One region of the Mesorhizobium sp. YL-MeA3-2017 genome, then DNA from elsewhere that is predicted to be linked to it. Evidence: predicted binding sites of a transcription regulator. Region 1 holds the regulator's gene; the other holds the start of a gene.
What was found. Region 1 encodes PhoB, which activates phosphate uptake and scavenging genes when phosphate is short. Its sites were predicted from a motif close to TGTCATNNANCTGTCAT; they were not measured.
Positions count from the first base shown of each region.

Region 2: QFZ88_RS07400 (putative 2-aminoethylphosphonate ABC transporter substrate-binding protein) is a predicted target of PhoB. The motif match lies at 1,787-1,803, and genes of this name have one in related genera.

Region 1 is NZ_JAUSVH010000001.1:2,288,613-2,292,587, reverse strand. Features, by position in the region: gene pstA (phosphate ABC transporter permease PstA) at 1-33, shown strand, start outside; gene pstB (phosphate ABC transporter ATP-binding protein PstB) at 48-872, shown strand; gene phoU (phosphate signaling complex protein PhoU) at 911-1,618, shown strand; gene phoB (phosphate regulon transcriptional regulator PhoB) at 1,637-2,326, shown strand; gene QFZ88_RS10745 (ROK family protein) at 2,329-3,579, opposite strand; gene xylF (D-xylose ABC transporter substrate-binding protein) at 3,922-3,975, shown strand, end outside.
Region 2 is NZ_JAUSVH010000001.1:1,564,056-1,568,030, reverse strand. Features, by position in the region: gene QFZ88_RS07410 ((R)-1-hydroxy-2-aminoethylphosphonate ammonia-lyase) at 1-554, shown strand, start outside; gene QFZ88_RS07405 (TIGR03364 family FAD-dependent oxidoreductase) at 596-1,714, shown strand; gene QFZ88_RS07400 (putative 2-aminoethylphosphonate ABC transporter substrate-binding protein) at 1,975-2,997, shown strand; gene QFZ88_RS07395 (putative 2-aminoethylphosphonate ABC transporter ATP-binding protein) at 3,064-3,975, shown strand, end outside.

The DNA of each region.
Region 1 (3,975 bases):
GTGCTCCGGCGTCGCTTCGAACGGCGCTGGTAGAAAGGGAGCCTGATATGAATATCATGACGGAAAAGACCCTCGAACAGGCAGTGAGCAGCCAGATGAGCGCCCAGACCAATGAGATGATCAAGATGCGTGGTGACAAGGTCACCGTGCACTATGGCGAGAAGCAAGCGCTGTTCGACGTCAATCTGGACATCCGCCAGAACCAGGTGACGGCGCTCATCGGCCCGTCCGGTTGCGGCAAGTCGACCTTCCTGCGCTGCCTCAACCGCATGAACGACACGATCGATTCCGCCAAGGTTGGCGGCAAGATCACGCTGGACCAGGAAGACATCTACGATCCCAAGATCGACGTAGTCGAACTTCGCGCCCGCGTCGGCATGGTGTTCCAGAAGCCCAATCCGTTCCCGAAGTCGATCTACGAGAATGTCGCCTATGGTCCGCGCATCCATGGGCTTGCCAAGAGCAAGGCCGACATGGATCGGATTGTTGAGTCCAGTCTGCAAAAGGCGGCGATCTGGAATGAGGTGAAGGACCGCCTGCACGAACCGGGTACGGGCCTTTCCGGCGGTCAGCAGCAGCGCCTGTGCATCGCGCGTGCAATTGCCGTGTCGCCGGAAGTCATTCTGATGGATGAGCCCTGCTCGGCTCTCGATCCGATCGCAACCGCCAAGGTCGAGGAATTGATCGACGAACTGCGGCAGAACTACACGATCGTCATCGTTACGCACTCGATGCAGCAGGCGGCACGCGTGTCGCAACGCACCGCCATGTTCCATCTCGGCTATCTGGTCGAGGAGGGGGCTACCGACAAGATGTTCACCAACCCTGACGACAAGCGCACGCAGGATTACATCACCGGCCGTTTCGGCTGAGCCGACGAGCGCGGCAGACGACAAGCGAGGACAGGATCATGGGTGAACATACCGTCGCGTCGTTCGATGAGGAACTCGGACAGATCAGCAAGCTTGTCCGCGATATGGGCGACCTTGCGGGATCGATGGTCGAGAGCTCGACCAAGGCGTTGCTGAAATCGGACAATGGATTGGCGCAGCGCGTCGTGTCCGACGATGCCATCATGGATGCGCGCCAACGCGAACTGGACAACCGTGCGATCACGCTGATCGCCAAGCGGCAGCCGATGGCGCAGGACCTTCGTGCCGTCATCGGCGCCATCCGCATGGCGGGCGATTTCGAACGCATCGGCGACCTTGCCAAGAACATCGCCAAGCGGGTTGGCGCGGTCGGGCAGAGCGGGACGCCGCGCGAATTTTCGCATTCCATCGATGCCATGGCGCAGCTCGTACTCGTCCAGGTCGACGGGGTGATCGAGAAATATGCGGCGGCTGATCCGCAGGGGCTTGCTCAGCTGAGGGCCGACGATGAACGGATCGACGTAAAATACACTTCCGTCTTCCGCGAATTGCTGACCTACATGATGGAAGATCCGCGCAACATCACGCCGTGTACGCATTTGCTGTTCTGCGCCAAGAATCTGGAACGCATCGGCGATCACGTCACCAATATCGCCGAAAATGCCTACTACGTGCTGACGGGCGAGCAGTTGCCGCCCAATCGGCCGAAGTTCGACGAGACGGCCGCAGCCGTCCCGGCCGCGTAGCAAAAGGACGACGGCAAGATGATCGCGCCGCGTGTCATGGTGGTGGAGGACGAGGAGCCGTTGGGCGTTCTCCTCCGCTACAATCTGGAATCCGAGGGCTACCAGGTCGAGGTGGTGGCGAGAGGCGACGAGGCGGAAATCCGGCTCCAAGAGAATGTTCCAGATCTTCTGGTGCTCGATTGGATGGTTCCGGCCGTATCCGGTATCGAATTGTGTCGTCGGCTCAGGATGCGCCCCGAAACCGAACGTCTGCCGATCATCATGCTGACGGCGCGAGGCGAGGAAAGCGACCGTGTGCGTGGGCTTTCCACGGGAGCGGACGATTATCTGGTCAAGCCGTTCTCGATGCCGGAGTTCATGGCGCGGGTGAAGGCGTTGCTGCGCCGGGCCAAGCCTGAGGTGCTATCCTCGGTGCTCAAGGTGGGCGACATCGTGCTCGACCGCGAGTCGCACCGGGTTTACCGCAAGAAGAGTGAAATCCGGCTCGGGCCGACGGAATTCCGCCTGCTGGAATTCATGATGCGCCATCCCGGTCGCGTTTTCTCGCGCAGCCAGTTGCTCGACAATGTGTGGGGCGAGACCATCTACATCGACGAACGCACGGTGGATGTGCATGTCGGGCGGCTGCGCAAGGCGGTCAACAACGGTCGCATGCCGGATGTCATCCGCACCATCCGCGGATCCGGTTACGCTATCCGCGAGGACTGAGCCTAGCCTTCGCCGCCTTGTGGCGGCGGGGGCATGGTTGCCATCGGACCGCCCAGTGCGAAGATTTCCTGGTCGATGAAGGTCAGTGCGCGCATGGCGCACCCTTCCCGGATCAGCATTTGCTCGTTCGGCTCCGTGTCGAAGGAAATCGAAGCGGAATGCTGGCCGCCGGCGGTCTGGGCAATCGCTTCCCGCAGTGCCGGCTCGATCAGGTCGAAGGCCGTCGCGCCGATACCGACGAACGTCACCGGGGCGGGGTCGATGACGGCAAACAGGGACCCCAGACCGTAGCCCAGCGCCTCACCGGCGCATCGATAGGCGTCGCGTTCGGGGCCTGCTGTCATGCGTGCCTTATCAGCTAGCGCCTGCATCTCGTTATCAGGGATGTCGGCAGCCGGTTCCGCGTTTTCGTCGATGCCATTGGCGCTTCGCCAGATCGCATAGTTACCGGCATAGGCCTCGACGCAGCCGTGCCGGCCGCAGCGGCACAGCGCGCCTTTCGGGCGATGGATCATGTGGCCGAACTCGCCGCCGGACGAATGTGTGCCGATGAACAATTCGCCGTTGAGCACGATACCCATGCCGATACCGTGCGAGAGCAGGACGGCGATGAAGTCGTCACGATAACGGTCGGTACCGCGCCAGCGCAACGCAACGGCCATCATGTTGCAGTCGTTCTCGACGATGACAGGAATGCCGAACGCCTCTTCGAGGATATCTGCGAACGGAATATTGCCGTGAGGCGTTATTGGCGTCCAAAGCATGGCACGCGCATGGGAATCGGCAGTGCCCTGGACAGCGAAGGCAATACGCAGCACGCGTCGCCCAATCGTGGTTTCGTCTTCGAGGCGCTGCCGCACGATCGTGACACATTCCTCGATCAGGGCTTCCCGCGGCAGGGTCAGGGTGTCCAGCCTGCGGGCATCCTGGGCCAAAACGCGCCCGGCATAGTCGGTGACCGTCGCGGTCAAGAGGTTGAGCGATAGGATCACCGTGATCACCGCCGCAGCGTCCGCGGCAAGTTCCAGCCCGACCTGCGGGCGGCCACGTTTCGCGGCGGTCGATTCACTGCGTCCTTCCATCAGGACGCCCTCGGCGATCAAGTCGGAAGAGATTGCGGAAATGGTCGAGTGGCTGAGACCGGTTATCGTGGTGATTTCGGTGCGTGAAGGCTGTTTGGAGCGGCGCACGGCGGAGATCACCATCGCGCGGTTCCTGCGGCGCAAGTCATCGTGCCGGATTCCGACGGTCATGTCCTTGCCGTTCCTTCCTCCGCCAGCCCTTCGTGAATTCGAGGCTGTTTGCGCACAAGTCCCGCAAGGCATCGGGAAGCGTGCATTCTGTCCATAGGTCGCAGCGCAGGCGAATGCAAAATCCGTTTCGATTTTGGTGTCCTGCCACCAACCTCCTCCACAGATAGTGGCAGAAGCCCGTTCCCGCGTCACTATTATTTCGAGGCACGAAATAAATAAAACTGGATTGTTGAAACCGGTTGACAGAAGAGCCTGCCGCTGCAATTATTTTTTCGAAGCTCGAAAAAAAGCTTCTCCAAGGGCAACGCATACCAGCGCGCCATTGGGCGCAGGGAGGAAACCATGAAAAAGTTCACAACCGCCATTCTGGCGGGTGTCGCCATGACGTTCGCGCTT
Region 2 (3,975 bases), 720 kb from region 1:
AAATTCCGACGGGGCTCGGCAAGACCGGCAAAATCTTCTCGCATCAGCACGATGGGGTCGCGCCCGATATATTGGTGCTGGGCAAGGCATTGGGCGGCGGCGTGTTGCCCATCGCCGCGGTGGTCGCCAGACGTGCGCTCGATGTGGCGGGCGATTTTGCAATCGGCCACTACACCCATGAAAAGAACCCGGTGACGGCGCGCGCCGCTCTCACCACAATCGCCATCATCGAGGAAGAGGGACTGGCCGAACGCGCCGCCGAACTCGGCGCCTACGCCATGGCCCGGCTCGGCGAATTGATCGAGCGCTCGCCACATGTCGGCGAAGTGCGCGGCCGGGGTCTGATGATGGGTGTCGAACTGGTCGAGGAACGCGGCAGCTACAAGCCGGCGCGCGAACTGGCGGAGCGCGTCTATTACCGCTGCCTGGAAGAAGGCCTGAGTTTCAAGATCAGCGCCGGCAATGTGCTGACGCTGTCGCCGCCACTGGTCATCGGCCGCCCGGATCTCGAGCGGGCGCTCGCCATCGTCGAGCGCGCCATAATGGCCGGCTAGGCGGACACCCACAACAACAAGCAGGAACATGGGAGGCGATTTTGGCGCAGTTTGACTTGGCGGTGGTTGGGGCGGGGATCGTAGGCCTCGCCCATGCGCTTGCCGCGGCACGGCGTGGCCTCAGTGTGGTGGTCATCGACAGGGATGCCCAAGCCAACGGCGCCTCGATCCGCAACTTCGGGCTGGTTGTGGTCAGCGGGCAGGAGCCCGGCATTTCACGCGCGCGCGCTGAACGAACTCGTGCCATCTGGCTCGATCTTGCCGGCGAGGCCGGCCTCGACGTCCTGCATCGCGGCAAGCTGGTCGTCGCCCGCCGGGCCGAGGCGCTTTCCGTGCTGGAGGCCTTCGCGGCAACAGCGGACGGTGCCGAATGCGAGCTTCTGACGCCGGCGGACGTCATCGCCCGGCTGCCTGCCTTGCGTGGCGCGGAGATCGCCGGCGGCCTTTACAGCCCGCATGAATTGCGCGTGGAGTCGCGCGATGTGTTGCCAAAACTGACCGCGTTCCTGGCCGGGCAACTCGGTGTCGAATTCCGCTTCGGCGTAGCCGTGACCGCGATCGAGCCCGGCGCGGTGGTGACAAGTGCCGGACTTGTTCACGCTGCCAGGGTGGTGGTGTGTCCCGGTGACGATCTGATCAGCCTCTATCCGGAGCGCATCGGGCAATATGGCGTGCGCCGCTGCAAGCTGCAGATGCTGCGCCTGGCCAATCCCGGCTTCCAGCTCGGCGCGGCTCTGGTCTCCGATCTCAGCCTGTTGCGTTATGAAGGCTATGCGGCGCTGCCGGAGGCGGCAGCCCTCCGGCGCCGGCTGGAAAACGAGCAGGCCGGGGAGCTCGCCAACGGCGTCCATCTGATCGTCACCCAGAGCGCCGATGGCTCGCTGGTCATCGGCGATTCCCATCACTATGGCGCCACGCCCGACCCCTTCGGGTCGGAAGAGGTCGACCGGTTGATCCTCCGCGAATTCGCCAGGCTGCTTCCGCAGGTGCAGCCGGCGGTGACCGCACGCTGGACCGGAACCTACTCTTCCGCCAGCCACGCGGCGTTTCGCGATGCGCCGCATGAGGATGTCAGGCTGGTGATGGTTACCAGCGGCACCGGCGCCAGTACGGGCTTTGCCCTTGGCGAGGAGACCGTCGCCGAGCTCTTCGGCTTCTGATCGATTTTCAAGCGGTCTTTGAGCCGAAAAAAGCAGGAACGGCAGCCGGTTTCGACGTGCTCACGGCCGTCCATGACAACCCTGTGACAAACATCAGTCCAGCCTATTGTTTCATAGAATAAATAGATTTCACTTATCGTAATCCCTTCATCTAGAGTGGCTCATGGACGTCGTGTGCCGGCATTCTCTGGGCCGGCACAGCCGCAGGATCGGCGTCCCAATGCATCGAAGAATGTGCCACCAGACGGGGAATCCAAGCCATGAAATCTCGTATTGCATCCGTGCTTGCAGCGCTTGCTGCGACCTTTGCCGCCTCGACGGCGATCGCCGAAACCAATCTGACGGTCTATACCGCGATCGAGGCCGTCGACCTCGATCGCTACAAGGCGACTTTCGAAAAGGCCTATCCGGACATCAAGATCAATTGGGTGCGTGACTCCACCGGCGTCATGACCGCCAAGCTGCTTGCCGAGAAGGACAATCCGCAGGCCGACGTCGTCTGGGGGCTGGCGGCAACGTCGCTGCTGTTGCTGAAAAGCGAAGGCATGCTGGAAGCCTATGCGCCTGCCGGCGTCGACAAACTCGACAAGCGCTTCGTCGACAACAGCAATCCACCGTCGTGGACAGGCATGGACGCCTATGTCGCCGCCATCTGCTTCAACACCCTCGAGGCGAAGAAGCTCGGCATTGCCGCGCCGAAAAGCTGGAAGGATCTGACCAAGCCCGAATACAAGGGCCATGTCGTGATGCCGAACCCGAATTCCTCGGGCACCGGTTTCCTCGACGTCTCGGCCTGGCTGCAGATGTTCGGCGAGAAGGACGCCTGGGCCTTCATGGACGGCCTGCACCAGAACATTTCCGCTTACACGCATTCAGGGTCCAAGCCGTGCAAGATGGCCGGCGCCGGCGAGACAGCTATCGGCGTTTCGTTTGAGTTCCCGGGCGCGAAGGCCAAATCCGCGGGCGCGCCGCTCGACATCATCTTCCCGGAAGAAGGTTCAGGCTGGGAGGCTGAAGCCACTGCCATCGTCGCGGGCACTGCCAAGCTCGACGCGGCCAAGAAACTGGTCGACTTCTCGGTCTCGAAAGAGGCCAATGAGATGTACAACGAAGGTTATGCCGTTCTCGCCTATCCCGGCATCGCCAAGCCGGTGGAGCATCTGCCCGCCAATGTCGCCGACCACATGATCAAGAACGACTTCGAGTGGGCGGCGAACAACCGCAAGGCGATCCTGGCGGAATGGGCAAAACGCTACGACGCGAAGTCCGAGCCGAAAAGCTGAGCAATCCCAGCCGGGCGCCGTCAAAGCGGCGCCCGTTCTGCTTGAACATCAATGATGGGCCGCGAGATGAAACACGAGACCGTCACTGGAGCGGCCGCCGCTCCGGCGCGCTTTGAGCCGGGGGCAGGCAACCCTGCCAGGCCCGGTTACCTGGCGATCGACCAGCTATGGAAGACCTTTGGAGACTTCGTCGCGCTGAAAGGCGTCTCGCTGGAAATCAAGGAGGGCGAGTTCGTCTGCTTCCTCGGGCCCTCCGGTTGCGGCAAGACCACACTGCTGCGCGCCGTTGCGGGCCTCGATCTGCAGACGCGCGGAACGATCCGCCAGGCTGGCAGGGATATTTCGAACCTGCCCCCATCAAGGCGCGACTACGGCATCGTCTTCCAGTCCTATGCGCTGTTCCCGAACCTGACGATCGAGAAGAACATCGCCTTCGGCCTGGAGAATGCCCGGCGACCGAAGGCGGAGATCCAGGCGCGCGTCAAGGAACTGCTTGCCCTGGTCGGCTTGTCGGAACAGGCAAAAAAATACCCGGCCCAGCTTTCCGGCGGCCAGCAGCAGCGCATCGCGCTTGCCCGCGCCATGGCGGTATCGCCGGGCCTGCTTCTGCTCGACGAGCCCTTGTCGGCGCTCGATGCCAAGGTGCGCGTCCATCTGCGCCACGAGATCAAGGAGCTTCAACGCAAACTCGGCGTGACAACGATCATGGTCACCCATGATCAGGAGGAAGCGCTGTCGATGGCAGACCGCATCGTGGTCATGAACCACGGCGTGATCGAACAGGTGGGAACGCCGACCGAGGTTTATCGCCATCCGAGCACCCTGTTCGTGGCCGACTTCATCGGTGAAACCAACCAGTTCGCGGCGAGGGCCTTGGGAAACGACAGGCTGGCGCTCGCCGGGACCGAACTCGTCTGCGCGCCGCATATCTGTGCTGCCGGCGATGAGGTGATGGCAGTGATCCGTCCGGTCGATATC